Regions from separate parts of the Streptomyces sp. NPDC001848 genome, predicted to be linked through region 2. Evidence: riboswitches for the same ligand, from Rfam matches in the RefSeq annotation. Region 2 holds a riboswitch; each other region holds the start of a gene.

Region 1 (5,059 bases), on a different contig from region 2:
TCAGTGCTCATGACACGCACGATGACATGGCCATCTGCCGCTTTCCCAGGGGCCTTTGCCATTGCTTTGGGGCTTGATGTGCATGAGTTGCCACAGCGGCCCCGGAAGCTGAAAGCGACCTGAACACGAGGAGGGGAACCCGTGAGTCTCGCCCCTCGGCAGCCACCCTCTCACACTGCGGACCTCCCCCTTGACGCGGGCCGGAGCCGGATCGACACTCCAAGGGAGATTTCCTAGTGAACAGGTAGGGAAACATGGGGCGCCTGGAGCCGGTCGTCAGCCGTGTTCACCGCACGCGCCGGCAGTCCCTGCTGCTGACCTCCCGCCGTCACATCGATCTGCTGCGCGTCTGCAGCGCGAGCAGCCGCCGGCGCTGAACCGGCGGGGCCACGCCGCGCCCCCGCCACCCCGCGCCGTTCGCGTCGTGGAGCGCGCCTGCCCGTGGGCCACCACCCCCACACCCCCGCGTCCCAGAACCCCCGGGAGAGACATGTCCGCCCATGCCCTGACCGCACTCCCGTCCGCACAGCAACTGCCCGCCTTCCGCGGCCGGATCGGCTGTGACCCGCGCAGCGGCCACTACGCCGTACCGCGCCGCTACCGTCTCCACCTGTCCCCGGCCTGTCCGCACTGTCTGCGGATAGCCATCACACACAGCCTGCTCGGCCTCGACGACGTCTGCCCCGTCACGCTGCTGCCCGCGGTGCCCGACGGACCCGGCGGCGAGTACTCCGCGCTGCGTCCGCTGTACGAGGCCAGCGCACATCGCTACCCGGGAGCCGCCCTGGCGCCCGTGCTCAGCGACGACTGGTCGGGCCGGATCGTCAGCACCCACGCCCCGGACATCATGCGCGACCTGGCGCGGCACTTCGGCACGGACCGCCCCGCGCTGTATCCGCAAGGGGCGGACGTCGAGATCGAGGGCGTCCAGCGGCTGTGCGAGCAGGGCATCGACGCGGCCGCCCAGCGTGCCGGATGCGTCGACGCGGATCCGGAGGAACGGGACGCCGCGCTCACCTCGCTGCTGTGCACCCTGCGGTCACTGGAGGGACGGCTCGCCCGGCAGGACCACCTGCTCGGCGACCGGCTGACCGCCGCGGACGTGGAGGTGTGGGTCAGCCTGGTGCAGCTCGACACCGTGCACCGCTGGCACCTGGACGCCGCCGCGGTGCACCGCGTCGCCGGCCACCCGCACCTGTGGGCGTACGCCCGTCGGCTGACCTCCCACCCCGCCTTCGGTGGACACCTCGACCTCGAGGGCATCGCCCGGCGGCACCACGCGCACTGCCGGGGACTGGAGGCCGCCGGCGCGGCGGTGCAGATCCTGGACTGGGCCGCGCACATGCCCAACAGGACCGGCGCCGAGTCGGGTTGATGGGCGAAGGGCATCTCCGTCCATGTATCACCTGGTGGACGGGCGTTGACATCGCCTCCGGCGCCCGTATTCACTTACGGGCCAAGAGGTCATGAGCGTCAGCGTCAAGCCCTGGCTCGCTGACCGGCAACCCTCGCACCGCGGTGGGGTGCCCCAGGTGACGACCCGACCGGATGACGTTTCGGTAAGCGCGAGGCCCCACGGGCCGGAAGAGTGACGGTGACGGCGATGGACGCAGCTTCGAGGACGGCCGCTTCGCGGCTCCGCGGCTGCGTCCTGCTCTGCGCGAACCGTTCCGTCGACCTGCTCCGCGTCAACAGCGCACTGTGTACCACCCCGGGCTCTGCCCGCTGTCACGACTGACGGCCTTCTGAATCCCTGAGGCGCACCGCCGCCGTGGTGTGCCCGCGTTCCGTCCAGTCCCCGGTCCCGTGCGCTTTCCACCCCTCGTCACGCCGGCGGCTCCTGCCGTTGCGCCGGTGTCGTCGTACGCGCATCCGGGGTGCCCTCCCCAGCTGGAGCCTGCCATGCCCGAGTCCTCCGGCGCCGCCGTGTCCCTCGCAGCGGCGCCGTCCGCCGACACCCCGTCCCCACCCGCGACCGCCCAGCGGGTACTGCCCCTGCGCAGGCCGGGCCGCTGGATCGCCACGGCGATCGTGCTGGTCCTCGTGGCCCAGTTCGTCCACGGACTGGTGTCCAACCCGTTCTACCAGTGGGACCGCTTCGCCTACTGGTTCCTGCGCCCCACCATCCTCGACGGACTGCTCATCACTCTCGAAGTCACCGCCCTCAGCGCGGTGTTGGGCCTGCTCGGCGGAATCGTGCTCGCACTGGCCCGGCTGTCGAGGAGCCCGGTCCTGCGCGCGGTCAGCTGGACGTATGTGTGGGCGCTGCGCTCCATACCGCTGATCGTGGTGCTGATCTTCCTCTACAACTTCAGCGCCCTGTACAAGACGCTGAGCGTCGGTGTGCCCTTCGGCCCCGCCTTCTTCAGCTTCGACGAGTCCCGGCTCGCCACCGACATGGTCGTCGCCGTCGTCGGACTGAGCCTCAACGAGGCGGCCTACGCGGCGGAGGTGGTCCGCGGCGGCATCCTCTCCGTCGACCAGGGCCAGCACGAAGCGGCCGCCGCGCTCGGTCTGCCCAAGGGCCACCAGTTCCGGCGGATCGTCTTTCCGCAGGCCCTCAGGTCCATCACCCCGAACTACGTCAACCAGCTGATCGGCCTGGTCAAGAGCACCTCGCTGGTGTTCTACGTGTCGTTGCTGGACCTGTTCGGCTCCGCGCAGACCATGGGCAGCACCTACCCCGGCGACATCGTGCCGCTGCTGCTGGTGGTCACCGTCTGGTACCTGATCCTGACGAGCCTCGTGTCCGTCGTCCAGTTCTACGTCGAGCGGTACTACGCCCGCGGCGCCACCCGCGCGTTGCCGCCGACCCCGTTGCAGAAGCTCCGCACCGGTCTCGCCGATCTGCGGGCCCGTGCGCGCAGGGAGGCCGCCATATGACCACCGAGACGCTCCAGACCCGCCCCGCCGCCATCCAGGTGCACGACGTCCACAAGGCGTTCGGTGCGCACCAGGTGCTGCATGGCGTGGAGTTGACCGTACGGCCGGGGGAGGTGACCGTGGTCCTCGGCCCGTCCGGCTCCGGCAAGTCCACCCTGCTGCGGGTGATCAACCACCTGGAGAAGCCCGACCGCGGCTATGTCAGCGTGGGGGGCGAACCCGTCGGCGTACGCCGCCACGGCGACCACCTCAAGGAGCTGAGCGAGCGGGTCATCCTGGGCCAGCGCAGCCGCATCGGCTTTGTGTTCCAGAACTTCAACCTCTTCCCGCACCTGACCGCGCTGGAGAACGTCACCGCGGCGCCGGTGGCGACCGGCAAGCTGACCAAAGCCCAAGCCCGGGACCTGGCCCTCCAACTGCTCGGCAGGGTCGGGCTCGCCGACAAGGCCGACGCCTACCCGCGGCAGCTGTCCGGCGGCCAGCAGCAGCGCGTGGCCATCGCCCGCGCGCTCGCCCTGCGGCCCGGCGTGATCCTCTTCGACGAACCCACCTCCGCCCTCGACCCAGAACTCGTCGGCGAGGTGCTGGCCGTCATCAAGGACCTGGCCGGCGGCGGCACCACGCTGGTCATCGTCACCCACGAGATCGGCTTCGCCCGTGAATGCGCCGACCGGGTGGTCTTCATGGACGACGGCCGGATCATCGAACAGGGGCCGCCCGCCGAGGTCCTGGACAACCCGCGGCACGAGCGGACCCGGGACTTCCTGAGCAAGGTGCTCTGAACCCGCCGGTTCCGCTTCCGCTCCACAGCCTCCCCCCACGCCCCAACACCTCCACCGCTCACCGGACAAGGACAGCCATGCCCACCCTCAGTCTTCGCACCCGACTCCTGCGCGGCCTCACCGCAGGCACCGCCGTCGCCTCCCTCGCCGCCGGACTCGCCGCGTGCGGGGGCAAGAGCGACGCCGCCACCACCACCGACAGCGCATCCTCCGGCACGGTCACCGTGGGGCAGCTCTCCAACGGCGCCGCCACGCAGACAGCCCTGAAGGTGTCCGAGGTGAAGTCCCTGAACGCCGAACTGCCCGCGGCCATCCGCAAGAGCGGCAAGCTGGAGATCGGCGTGGGCGCCCTGCCCTCCGGCTTCGCGCCGCTGGCGTACGTGGGCAGCGACCAGAAGACCCTCACCGGCGCCGAGCCCGACTTCGGCCGCCTGGTGGCCGCGGTCCTCGGCCTCAAGCCCGAGCTGAAGAACTTCACCTGGGAGAACCTGTTCGTCGGCATCGACAGCGGCAAGGTCGACGTGGCCTTCTCCAACGTCACCGACACCGAGGAACGCAAGAAGAAGTACGAGTTCGCCTCCTACCGGCAGGACAACCTGGCCTTCGAGGTGCCGAAGAAGAGCACCTGGAACTTCGGCGGCAACTACGAGAACCTCGCCGGCAGGACCGTCTCCGTCGGCTCCGGCACCAACCAGGAGAAGCTGCTCCTGGAGTGGAAGGCCAAGCTGGCCAAGGAGGGCAAGAAGCTCACCGTCAAGTACTACCCGGACCGCAACGGCACCTATCTGGCGCTGTCCAGCGGCAAGATCGACGCGTACTTCGGCCCCAACCCCGGTATCGCCTACCACATCCGGCAGGTCGCGAACACGCCCCAGGCGACCCGCAACGCGGGCGAGTTCTCCGGTGCCGGCGAGTCCCTGCAGGGCCTGATCGCGGCGACCGCGAAGAAGGACAGCGGACTCGCGAAGCCGCTCGCCGACGCCATCAACCACCTGATCGAGAGCGGCCAGTACGCCAAGTGGCTCGCCGCCTGGAACCTGTCCAACGAAGCCGTCGCCAAGTCCGAGGTCAACCCGCCCGGGCTGCCGCTCGACAACTCCTGATCACCCGCCGCACCCCGACACACCGAAGGGAGCCCGCCACCGTGGCACTCGAGACCGCGGTCCGCGGTGGCGGAGGCCTGGACGCGCCGGCCACGCGCCTCCTCGACAACCCCGTGTGGGCCGCCCTGGCCGGCCCGCACGCCGACTCGGCCGAGCGCGTCGGAGACGCCGCCCGCCATCCCGCGGACGTCCACGCCTTCGCCGCCCTCGCCGATCCGGACGACCAGCGCGCCTGGGCCGACCCGCGCCGGCTGCTCGGCCCCGGACACCCCGTACGCCTCAAGGGAGTCG
Region 2 (5,059 bases):
TCGGGCCCGCGGCGGGCCGGAAGACGCGCGTCAGCCGGTCCCTGCCGACCCCGCACCCGGGGCGGATCGTCCATCGGCCGCGCGGATCGTGGGGCGCGCGCCCGGCGCGCCCCCGTGACCCGTGGGTGCGCCCGGCCGTGCGCCGATAGGGTCGGACCCATGGGCAGCCACACGGACTCCTTGCCGACGCCCGCCACTCCGGCCGGGCGCGACGGTCTCGACGCCATCCTCGCGCGGCCCGAGCGGGCCGTCCTCGCCTTCGACTTCGACGGGACGCTCGCCCCGATCGTCCCCGACCCCGACCAGGCCCGCGCCCACCCGGACGCGGTCCCCGCCCTCGCGGCCCTCGCCCCGAAGGTCGCCTCCGTGGCGGTCGTCACCGGCCGCCCGGCCGGCGTCGCCGTCCGCCACGGCGGCTTCGGGGGTGTCCCCGGGCTCGAACACCTCGTCGTCCTCGGCCACTACGGCGCCGAACGCTGGGACGCCGGCACCGGCACCGTCACCGCCCCGGCCCCCCACCCCGGAGTCGCCGCGGTCCGCGCCGAACTCCCCGGTTACCTGGACGAGATCGGCGCCTGGCGTGGCACCTGGATCGAGGAGAAGGGCCGCGCCGTCGCCGTCCACACCCGTCGCGCCGAGGACCCGCAGGCCGCGTTCGAGGCCCTGCGCCAACCCCTCGCCGACCTCGCCGCCCGCCACGGCCTGATCGTCGAACCCGGCCGCATGGTCCTGGAACTGCGCCCGCCGGGCATGGACAAGGGAGTGGCCCTGTCGGAGTACGTCCGCGAGACCGGCGCCGAAGCGGTCCTGTACGCGGGTGACGACCTCGGCGACCTGCCCGCCTTCGCCGCCGTCGACACACTCCGCGCCGACGGCGTCCCCGGCCTCCTGGTATGCAGCGGCAGCGACGAGGTCACGGAACTGGCGAAGCGGGCGGATGTGGTGGTCGACGGCCCGCGGGGGGTCGTGCAGCTTCTGAGGGCATTGGCGCGAAGGCTCGATTGAGAGCGCCCCATAGGGGCGCGGGGAACTGCGCGAGAACCCCCCACCGGCCCGCACCCGTAAACGCCTCAAACCCCAAGCGCAGCCAACTGATCCAAGAACCACCGGGCCGGTGGCAGCGCCGTGGCCTGCGCAGCAAGCCGCTTCGAGCGCTCCGCCCGCTCACCCCCCGGCATCGACAACGCCTCGTGCAGCGCCGCCGCCGTGCCCTCGATGTCGTACGGGTTCACGGTCACCGCGTCGTCGCCCAGCTCCTCGTGCGCCCCGGCCTCCCGGGACAGCACCAGCGCGCAGCCCTGGTCGGAGAGGACCGGAACCTCCTTGGCGACGAGGTTCATGCCGTCGCGGATGGGGTTCACTAGGGCCACGTCGGCGAGCCGGTACGCGGCCAGGGAGCGCGCGAAGTCGTCCTTGACGTGCATCTCGACCGGGGCCCAGCCCGGCGTCCCGTACCGCTCGTTGATCTCCGCGGCCACTCGCTGGACCTCCACCGTGTAGTCCCGGTAGACGGCCAGGTCCTGGCGGGACGGGTACGCGAAAGCGACGTGCACCACCCGTTCGCGCCACTCGGGGTGGGACTCCAGCAGCTCCTCGTACGCCAGCAGGCCCCGCACGATGTTCTTCGACAGCTCCGTGCGGTCCACCCGCACGATCGCCTTGCGCCGGCTCCCGTCGGGGGCTGTGCCGATCTGCTCCCGCAGGATCGCCATCCGCTCGTCCACGTCCGGCTGGTGCGCCCGCCTGCGCAGGAACTCCGCGTCCGCGCCCAGACCGTGCACCCCGATCCGCGTGCCCCCGAGCCCGCCGACGAGCGCCTTGCAGCACGCGGTGAACGCGTCCGCCCAGCGCTGGGTGAGGAACGCCGCCCGGTCCGCGCCCAGGATGCCGCGCAGCACCTGCGCCGCGACGTCGTCCGGCAGCAGACGGAAGTAGTCCGGCGGGGCCCACGGGGTGTGCGAGAAGTGCCCGATCCGCAGGTCGGGGCGGAGTGCGCGGAGCATGCCGGGGGCCAGGGTGAGGTGGTAGTCCTGGATCAGGACCGCCGCGCCCTCGGCCGCCTCCTGCGCGAGCGCCTCGGCGAACGCCCGGTTGTACGCCTCGTACGACGCCCACTGCCGCCGGAACTCCCGGCCGAAGACCGGCTCGAGCGGCGTCTGGTAGAGCATGTGGTGCACGAACCACAGCACCGAGTTCGCGATGCCGTTGTACGCGTCCGCGTGCACGTCCGGGGCGATGTCGAGCATCCGGACCCGCTGGCCGCCGGTGTCGGCCGGATCCAGCGCGCCGCCCGTGCGGCGCACGGCCTCGCGGTCGCCGTCGTTCAGGGCCGCGCAGACCCAGACCGCGTCCGCGTCCGGGCCGATCGCCGACAGGCCCGACACCAGGCCGCCTCCGCCGCGTTTGGCGGTGAGCTGCCCGGAATCGTCCAGCGCGTACGAGACGGGGCCGCGGTTGGAGGCGACGAGGATGCGGGCGCCGTGCACATGCTGCGTGGAAGCCATGCCACGAAACCTAGCCCGAGCCGAAAACGCTCAAACGTACGGTTCGGCCGTATGCGGAGCCGTCTCCGCCATGTCCGGCGCCCGGCCGCGCACCACTCAGGCCACTTTCCGTTCCATGTATTCGGCGATCTCCGCCATCGGCGGCCTCTCCTCGGTGTCCACGGAGTACGTCCGGGGCTCGAAGCCGTCCGCGCCCCGCTCGAACTGCGTGAGGGCCGGGCGGATCAGATGGCCGCGGGCCAGGCGGAGCTGGGCCGTGCGGTAGATCGCGGCGGCCATCCGGCCGAGCGCCTGGCCGTCCTGGTGGCGGTGCTTGCGCACACCGACGTCGACCTGGGCCAGCGCGTCCAGGCCCACCAGGTGCAGCGCGTCCACCAGCATGCCCAGCTCGACGCCGTACCCGACCGGGAAGGGGAGCCGTTCCAGCAGGGAGCGGCGGGCGGCGTACTCGCCGCCGAGCGGCTGGACGAATCCGGCGAGCTGCGGCCAGTGCATGTTGAGCAGCGGGCGGGCCATCAGTTCTGTGACGCGGCCGCCCTGTCCCGCTGCACCGCCGAGCGGCCGGTCGTACATCGCCTTCACCAGGTCCACGTCCGGGTCGGTGAGCAGCGGGCCCACGATCCCGGTCACGAAGTCCGACGAGAACTCCTTCAGGTCCGCGTCGACGAAGCAGATGATGTCCCCGCCGGTGACCAGCAAGGAGCGCCACAGCACCTCGCCCTTGCCGGGCACGGCCGGTATGCGTGGCAGGATCGCGTCCCGGTGCACCACCCTCGCGCCGGCCGCGGCGGCGACCTGGGACGTGCGGTCGGTGGAGCCGGAGTCGACGACGACGATCTCGTCGACCAGCGGAACCTGCCGCACGAGGTCGTGGCGGATGACGGAGACGATCTCGCCGACCGTCTCCTCCTCGTTGAGCGCGGGCAGCACGACGCTGACCGAGGAACCCGAGGCTCGTTTCGCGGCCATGATCTGGTGGAGCGGGCGATCGGTGACGGACCAGGAGCGGGTGCTCAGCCAGCGCTCGACTTCTTCCAGCACAGTCTGCGGCTCCTCACATCGGTACGGGCGTGGGGGGTGAGTCGGGGAGGGTCAAACGGGTCTCTCTTGTGATCCATCTCGCGGTTCGGACGACTATCTCAACTCTCCCGGCCGTCGGTTACAGTCTTGAACAACGCCGGTGACCATCGCATGTCGGGGTCCCTCGCGGCCCGCGCCGGCGAAACAACCACATACAGCTCATCCAGAGGGGCAGAGGGACACGGCCCGATGAAGCCCCGGCAACCCTCCAGTCGGCTCTCGTCTTCGCAGGCGGGGCTCCCGGCTAGGGAAGGTGCCAATTCCGTCTCACGGCGAGGTGCGTCGTGGGGAAGATGAGGAGAAAGGGCCTCGCCTGACATGGCTGTGCAGACTGTTGCAAGCACCACCGACTCCGTGAACCTCGGCCCCGCTGCGGCCCTGTCCTGCCGCGAGTGCGGCCACCGGGTGCCGCTCGGTCCGGTCTTCGCCTGCGAGGAGTGTTTCGGCCCGCTCGAGGTCGCCTACGACTTCTCCGGCTACGACACCGAGGAGCTGCGGAAGCGGATCGAGGCGGGCCCCGCGAACATCTGGCGCTATGCGCCGCTGCTGCCGGTCCCGGCGGACGTGGCCGACAAGCCGAACCTCAACCCGGGCTGGACCAAGCTCGTCAAGGCCGACAACCTGGCGCGGGAGCTGGGCGTGACCGGCGGGTTGTATGTGAAGGACGACTCCGGTAACCCGACGCACTCCTTCAAGGACCGCGTGGTCGCCCAGGCGCTGGAGGCGGCGCGCGTCTTCGGCTTCACCACCCTGTCCTGCTCCTCCACCGGCAACCTCGCGGGCGCGGTCGGCGCCGCGGCGGCCCGGGCCGGGTTCCGCTCCTGTGTCTTCATCCCGCACGACCTGGAGCAGGGCAAGGTCGTCATGGCCGCGATCTACGGCGGCGAGCTCGTCGGCATCGAGGGCAACTACGACGACGTGAACCGCTTCTGCTCCGAGCTGATCGGCGACCCGGCCGGCGAGGGCTGGGGCTTCGTCAACGTCAACCTGCGGCCGTACTACGCGGAGGGTTCCAAGACCCTGGCGTACGAGATCGCCGAGCAGCTCGGCTGGGAGCTGCCGGACCAGATCGTGGTGCCGATCGCCTCCGGCTCGCAGCTCACGAAGATCGACAAGGGTCTGCAGGAGCTGATCAAGCTGGGGCTCGTCGAGGACAAGCCGTACAAGATCTTCGGCGCGCAGGCCGAGGGCTGCTCGCCGGTGTCGGTGGCGTACAAGGCGGGCCACGACGTGGTACGGCCGCAGAAGCCGAACACGATCGCCAAGTCGCTCGCGATCGGCAACCCGGCCGACGGTCCCTACGTACTGGACATCGCCCGCCGCACGGGCGGTGCCGTGGAGGACGTGACGGACGAGCAGATCGTGGACGCCATCAAGCTCCTCGCCCGGACCGAGGGCATCTTCGCCGAGACGGCGGGTGGCGTGACCGTCGGCGTCACGCGCAAGCTGATCGAGAACGGTGTCCTCGACCCGTC
Region 3 (5,059 bases), on a different contig from region 2:
GGGCGCCCAGCCCGACTGGTACATGGGCCAGGCCGAGGGCCTCATCCGCGCCATGCCCGGCTGGGAGATCAACTTCGCGGGCCACACGCTCGTCCTGGGTGTGTTCGTCCCGCTGGTGCTCTTCCCGCTGACCCTCGCCGCCATCGCGGTCTACCCGTTCATCGAGTCCTGGGTCACCGGCGACAAGCGCGAGCACCACATCCTGGACCGTCCGCGCAACGCCCCGACGCGCACCGCCTTCGGTGCCGCCTGGATCTCGTGGTACTTCGTGATGCTGCTGGGCGGTGGCAACGACATCTGGGCCACGCACTTCCACCTGTCGATCAACGCGATCACCTGGTTCGTCCGCATCGCGTTCTTCGTGGTGCCGGTCATCGTGTTCATCGTGACCAAGCGGATCTGCCTCGGCCTGCAGCGCCGGGACCGCGACAAGGTGCTGCACGGCCGCGAGTCGGGCATCATCAAGCGGCTGCCGCACGGTGAGTTCATCGAGGTCCACGAGCCGCTCAGCCAGGAGCAGCTGCACACGCTCACGGCGCACGAGCAGTACCAGCCGCTCGAACTCGGCCCGACGGTCGACGAGAACGGCGTCGAGCGCAAGATCAAGGGCTCGCAGAAGCTCCGCGCCAAGCTGAGCAACGCCTACTACGGGGAGAACAACCAGATCCCCAAGCCCACGGTCGAGGAGTACAAGGAGATCACGAGCGGCCACGGCCACCACTGATCGCTGCACGCCACGCCACGGTCGAAGGGCCCCGTCCGATCTCCGGACGGGGCCCTTCGCCATGCCCCCGGCTGGATAGGGTGGACCTGTTCGAGACTCGCGTCCCGTAGTCCGGGACACCGACCCAGGAGCGGCTTATGAGCGCTGTGACCCCCGCTGGAGGCGACACCGCGGCGGGCCGTTCCTGGCCCGAGGTGCTGAACGCCCTGCTGGAGGGGCGGGACCAGAGCGCCGACGCGACGGCCTGGGCGATGGACCGCATCATGCGCGGCGAGGCGACGGACGCGCAGATCGCCGGGTTCGTGGTGGCGCTGCGGGCCAAGGGCGAGACGGTGCAGGAGATCACCGGGCTCGTGCGGGCCATGTACGAGCACGCGAACGTGATCGAGGTGCCGGGCGCGACCGTCGACATCGTCGGTACGGGCGGCGACGGAGCGAAGACGGTCAACATCTCCACGATGTCCTCGATCGTCGTCGCCGGCACGGGAGCCAAGGTCATCAAGCACGGCAACCGGGCCGCGTCCTCCGCGTCGGGCGCGTCGGACGTGCTGGAGATGCTCGGCGTCAATCTGGACCTGTCCCCGAAGCGGGTCGCGGAGGTGGCCGAAGAGGCCGGCATCACCTTCTGCTTCGCGGTGAAGTTCCACCCGGCGCTGCGGCACGTGGCAGCGGCGCGCGGCCAGCTGGGCATCCGTACGACCTTCAACGTCCTCGGTCCGCTCACCAACCCGGCCAAGGTGAAGGCCCAGGCGGTCGGTGTCGCGGACCCCCGCATGGCGCCCATCGTGGCCGGGGTCTTCGCCGAGCGAGGCAACTCCTCCCTCGTCTTCCGTGGCGACGACGGCCTGGACGAGCTCACCACGACCGCCACGTCCCGGGTGTGGATCGTCCGTGACGGCAAGGTCACGGAGGAGACCTTCGACCCGCGGGACGTCGGCCTCGACCTGGTGCCGGTGGAGGCGCTGCGGGGCGCCGACGCCTCGTACAACGCGGAGGTCGCACGGCGGCTGCTGGACGGCGAGAAGGGCCCCGTGCGGGACGCCGTCCTGCTCAACTCGGCGGCCGCACTGGTCGCCCTGCATCCGGGCGACGGCCCGCTGACCGACCAGCTCCGGGCCGGCATGGACAGGGCCGCGGAGTCGATCGACTCCGGCGCGGCCAAGCGGGCCCTGGAGCGATGGGTGGCCGCCAGCAACGCGTGACGCCGCGCGCACCGGCGGAAAAGGCCAGGTCAGGCTGGCCGGAGTAGAGTGAGGTGAGTGGCAGCTCTCCCCGCGGGCCGCAAGGAGGCTGGGCATGATCCATTCAGCCGATATCCGTGAGTGGCGCAACCGCGACGTGATCGACGCCAAGGGCCGCAGGATCGGGTCCCTCGAGGCCGTCTACGTCGACACCACCACCGACACGCCGGCCATGGCCACCGTCCGTACCGGGCTGCCGACCCGGCACAGGCTCGTCTTCGTCCCCCTCGACGAGGCGACCGTGGGACCGGGGTACGTGCAGGTGGCGCACTCCAGAGGGCGGGTGCGCAAGGCGCCGTCCATCGGCGTGGACGACGTCCTGCCGGTCGAGCGCGAAGAAGAGATCTTCAAACACTACGACAGGGCCTACGAGCCCGGCGACGACCGCGGACGCCGCCTCGCGCGCCGCTGACCTGCCGGGCCTCAGGAAGGGGTCACCATGGCGTTCGTGCTGTTCCTGATCCTCGTGGCGGTCGCCCTGGGAATCATCGGCGCGGTGGCGAAGGGGTTGTTCTACCTCCTGATCATCGGCGTGGTGGTCTTCCTGGCCAGCCTTGTCCTGACCGGCATGCGCTGGGGGCGGCGCTCGCGCCACCACCTGCTTCGGTGACATACCGGGACGGGATCCCCTCGGGGATCCCGTCCCGGTATCCGGACAGAAGTTGCGGGCGGGTGATCACCTGCCGTAGTTTCCTGACCAGGTCATGAGCGACAGCCATTCGGCCCCGGCCGGCTGTCCGGCAACCCTCCGTCCGTGGCGGGGTGCCCCGGGTGAAGACCAGGCCGTAGGCAGCGAGGTCTGCGGCAAGCGCGGACCCCTCGTGTCACCAGGGGTCCTGGTCGTTCGAGGGAGCCTTCCGTGAGCAAGCGAATGCGTTAGGGCCGCAGAGCCCCGCCTCCGCACCCCTTTTCTCCTTTCACTCTCCGTGCCGTGGAGACCTCTGCGCCCGTGCGCGCCTCCGGCACCGGTGAGTCTCGCCTGCCTTACGGGAGTACACCCATGTCCGTCCCCACCCTTGCCGCCGACCCGTCCGTCTGTGCCCCGCTGCCCGTTCTGGGCCGTGAGGTCACCGTCCCGCTCGTCACCGGCGGCGACGTCACCTACGCCGCGCTCGACTACGCGGCCAGCGCCCCCGCCCTGCAGCGCGTCTGGGACGACGTGGCGGCGTACGCCCCGTACTACGGCAGCGTCCACCGCGGTGCCGGGTACCTCTCCCAGCTGTCCACCGACCTCTTCGAGAACGCCCGCCGCACCGTCGCCGAGTTCCTCGACTGCCGCGACACCGACCAGGTGATCTTCACCCGGTCCACCACCGACTCGCTCAACCTCCTCGCCGCCGCCCTCCCGGCCGGCTGCCGGGTCTTCGTCTTCGAGACCGAGCACCACGCCTCCCTGCTGCCCTGGCGCGACGCCCAGGTCACCTACCTCGACGCCCCGCGCACTCCGCAGCAGGCCGTGGAGACCCTGGAGCGCGCCCTCGCCGACCGCGACCCCCACGGCCCGGCCCTGGTGTGCGTCACCGGTGCCTCCAACGTCACCGGCGAGCTGTGGCCCGTGCGCGAGCTGGCGGCGGCCGCCCACGCGCACGGCGCCCGTATCGTCCTGGACGCCGCCCAACTCGCCCCGCACCACCCGGTGTCCGTCAAGGACCTCGACGTGGACTGGGTCGCCTTCTCCGGCCACAAGCTCTACGCCCCCTTCGGCTCCGGCGTCCTGGCCGGCCGCGCCGACTGGCTGTGCCAGGCCGAGCCGTACCTCGCGGGCGGCGGCGCCAGCCGCAAGGTCACGCGGCGGACGGACGGGGGAGTGGACGTGGAGTGGCACGACACGGCCGCCCGCCACGAGGCCGGCTCCCCGAACGTCATCGGCGCCTACGCCATCGCCTCCGCCTGCAAAGCCCTCACCGAGGCCGGTTTCGACACCCTGGTCGCCCGCGAGCAGCACCTGATCCGCAAGGTCAGGGAGGGCCTCGCCGACGTCCCCGAGGTCAAGGTCCTGTCCCTCTTCGGCGACGACGCCCCGCGCGTCGGCGTGATCTCCTTCGTCGTCGAGGGCTGGAACAGCTCCCACTTCGCCGCCGCGCTCTCCGCCGAGTACGGCATCGGCGTCCGCGACGGCCTGTTCTGCGCCCACCCCCTGGTCCGGACCCTGCTCGGCAGCGGCCCCCAGACCCAGGGCGAGTGCGGCGCCCCCGAGGCGGCGCCCGGCGAGAAGTCCCTCAACGCGATCCGGGTGAGCTTCGGCGCCGGCACCCCCGACGAGCACGTGGAGCGCTTCGTCGACGCCGTGCAGGAACTGGTGCGCGACGGTGCGAAGTGGCAGTACCACACGGAGAACGGCCGCTGCGTCCCGGCGGTCTGAGAACTCCAGGTCCTCACGCCACCGGTGAGGCGGCGTTCAGCGGATCAGGCGGGTCAGGAGTCCAGCCCGATCGCGAACGCCGCCTCCAGGTCGTGCTGGGAGTACGTGCGGAACGCCACGTGGGTGTCCGTCGCCTCGACCCCCGGGATCTTGCTGATCCGCCCGGGGATGACGTCCGCCAGCTCCTCGTGCTCCTTCACCCGCACCATGGCGATCAGGTCGTACGTCCCCGTGACGGAGAAGACCTCGCTGACGGAATCCAGCGCGGCGATCCGCTCCGCGATCTCGGGGATCCGGTCCACGCTGGTCTTGATGAGCACGATCGCGGTGATCACGGCTGGCTGTCTCCCTCGGTACGCGCTGACGCCCTCACTCTAGACCCTTGGCCGACGGGCCAGATCCTCCAGGGAAACGCGCAGGGTCTCGCGCAGGCGCCCCATCTGTTCCGGTCCGTAGGTCCAGCCGTCGTACTCGTTCTGCACCACCAGCCGACCGTCGAACGCGGCGACGAGCACCTTGGGCGGCATTCCGGGTGCGTTGCCCGTGGCGCCGAAGCGGAGCAGGTGCAGGTCCTCCGGGACGGGGTGCGCGGGGATCCGGCCGAGGTTGGACATGCCGTAGCTGACGACCGGAACCGGCACCGCGAGGCCCCGAGCACCCGCGCGAAGCGCGCCCAGCAGGAAGCGTTCGGGGTCGCGGCGGACGGGTGTCGAGCGCCTCCGGCAGCGCCTC

The links. A riboswitch is a leader RNA that binds a small molecule or an ion and turns the genes downstream of it on or off. The one in region 2 is predicted to bind S-adenosylmethionine.
Region 1: another riboswitch for S-adenosylmethionine. It lies ahead of ACFYZJ_RS07635 (amino acid ABC transporter permease); the one in region 2 lies ahead of thrC (threonine synthase).
Region 3: another riboswitch for S-adenosylmethionine. It lies ahead of ACFYZJ_RS04210 (aminotransferase class V-fold PLP-dependent enzyme); the one in region 2 lies ahead of thrC (threonine synthase).

The regions. Positions count from the first base shown of each region.
Region 1 covers NZ_JBIATP010000003.1:314,240-319,298, reverse strand. Annotated here, with positions in the region: gene ACFYZJ_RS07650 (hypothetical protein) at 1-11, opposite strand, end outside; gene ACFYZJ_RS07645 (hypothetical protein) at 255-377, shown strand; gene ACFYZJ_RS07640 (glutathione S-transferase C-terminal domain-containing protein) at 491-1,375, shown strand; SAM riboswitch class IV at 1,463-1,572, shown strand; gene ACFYZJ_RS07635 (amino acid ABC transporter permease) at 1,903-2,883, shown strand; gene ACFYZJ_RS07630 (amino acid ABC transporter ATP-binding protein) at 2,880-3,665, shown strand; gene ACFYZJ_RS07625 (ABC transporter substrate-binding protein) at 3,743-4,768, shown strand; gene ACFYZJ_RS07620 (hypothetical protein) at 4,810-5,059, shown strand, end outside.
Region 2 covers NZ_JBIATP010000013.1:142,198-147,256, reverse strand. Annotated here, with positions in the region: gene otsB (trehalose-phosphatase) at 160-1,005, shown strand; gene ACFYZJ_RS26450 (trehalose-6-phosphate synthase) at 1,071-2,504, opposite strand; gene ACFYZJ_RS26445 (glucosyl-3-phosphoglycerate synthase) at 2,601-3,545, opposite strand; SAM riboswitch class I at 3,741-3,884, shown strand; gene thrC (threonine synthase) at 3,903-5,059, shown strand, end outside.
Region 3 covers NZ_JBIATP010000002.1:244,880-249,938, forward strand. Annotated here, with positions in the region: gene ACFYZJ_RS04190 (cytochrome bc complex cytochrome b subunit) at 1-724, shown strand, start outside; gene trpD (anthranilate phosphoribosyltransferase) at 862-1,926, shown strand; gene ACFYZJ_RS04200 (PRC-barrel domain-containing protein) at 2,021-2,377, shown strand; gene ACFYZJ_RS04205 (hypothetical protein) at 2,405-2,575, shown strand; SAM riboswitch class IV at 2,666-2,782, shown strand; gene ACFYZJ_RS04210 (aminotransferase class V-fold PLP-dependent enzyme) at 2,966-4,327, shown strand; gene ACFYZJ_RS04215 (Lrp/AsnC family transcriptional regulator) at 4,381-4,662, opposite strand; gene ACFYZJ_RS04220 (hypothetical protein) at 4,702-4,968, opposite strand.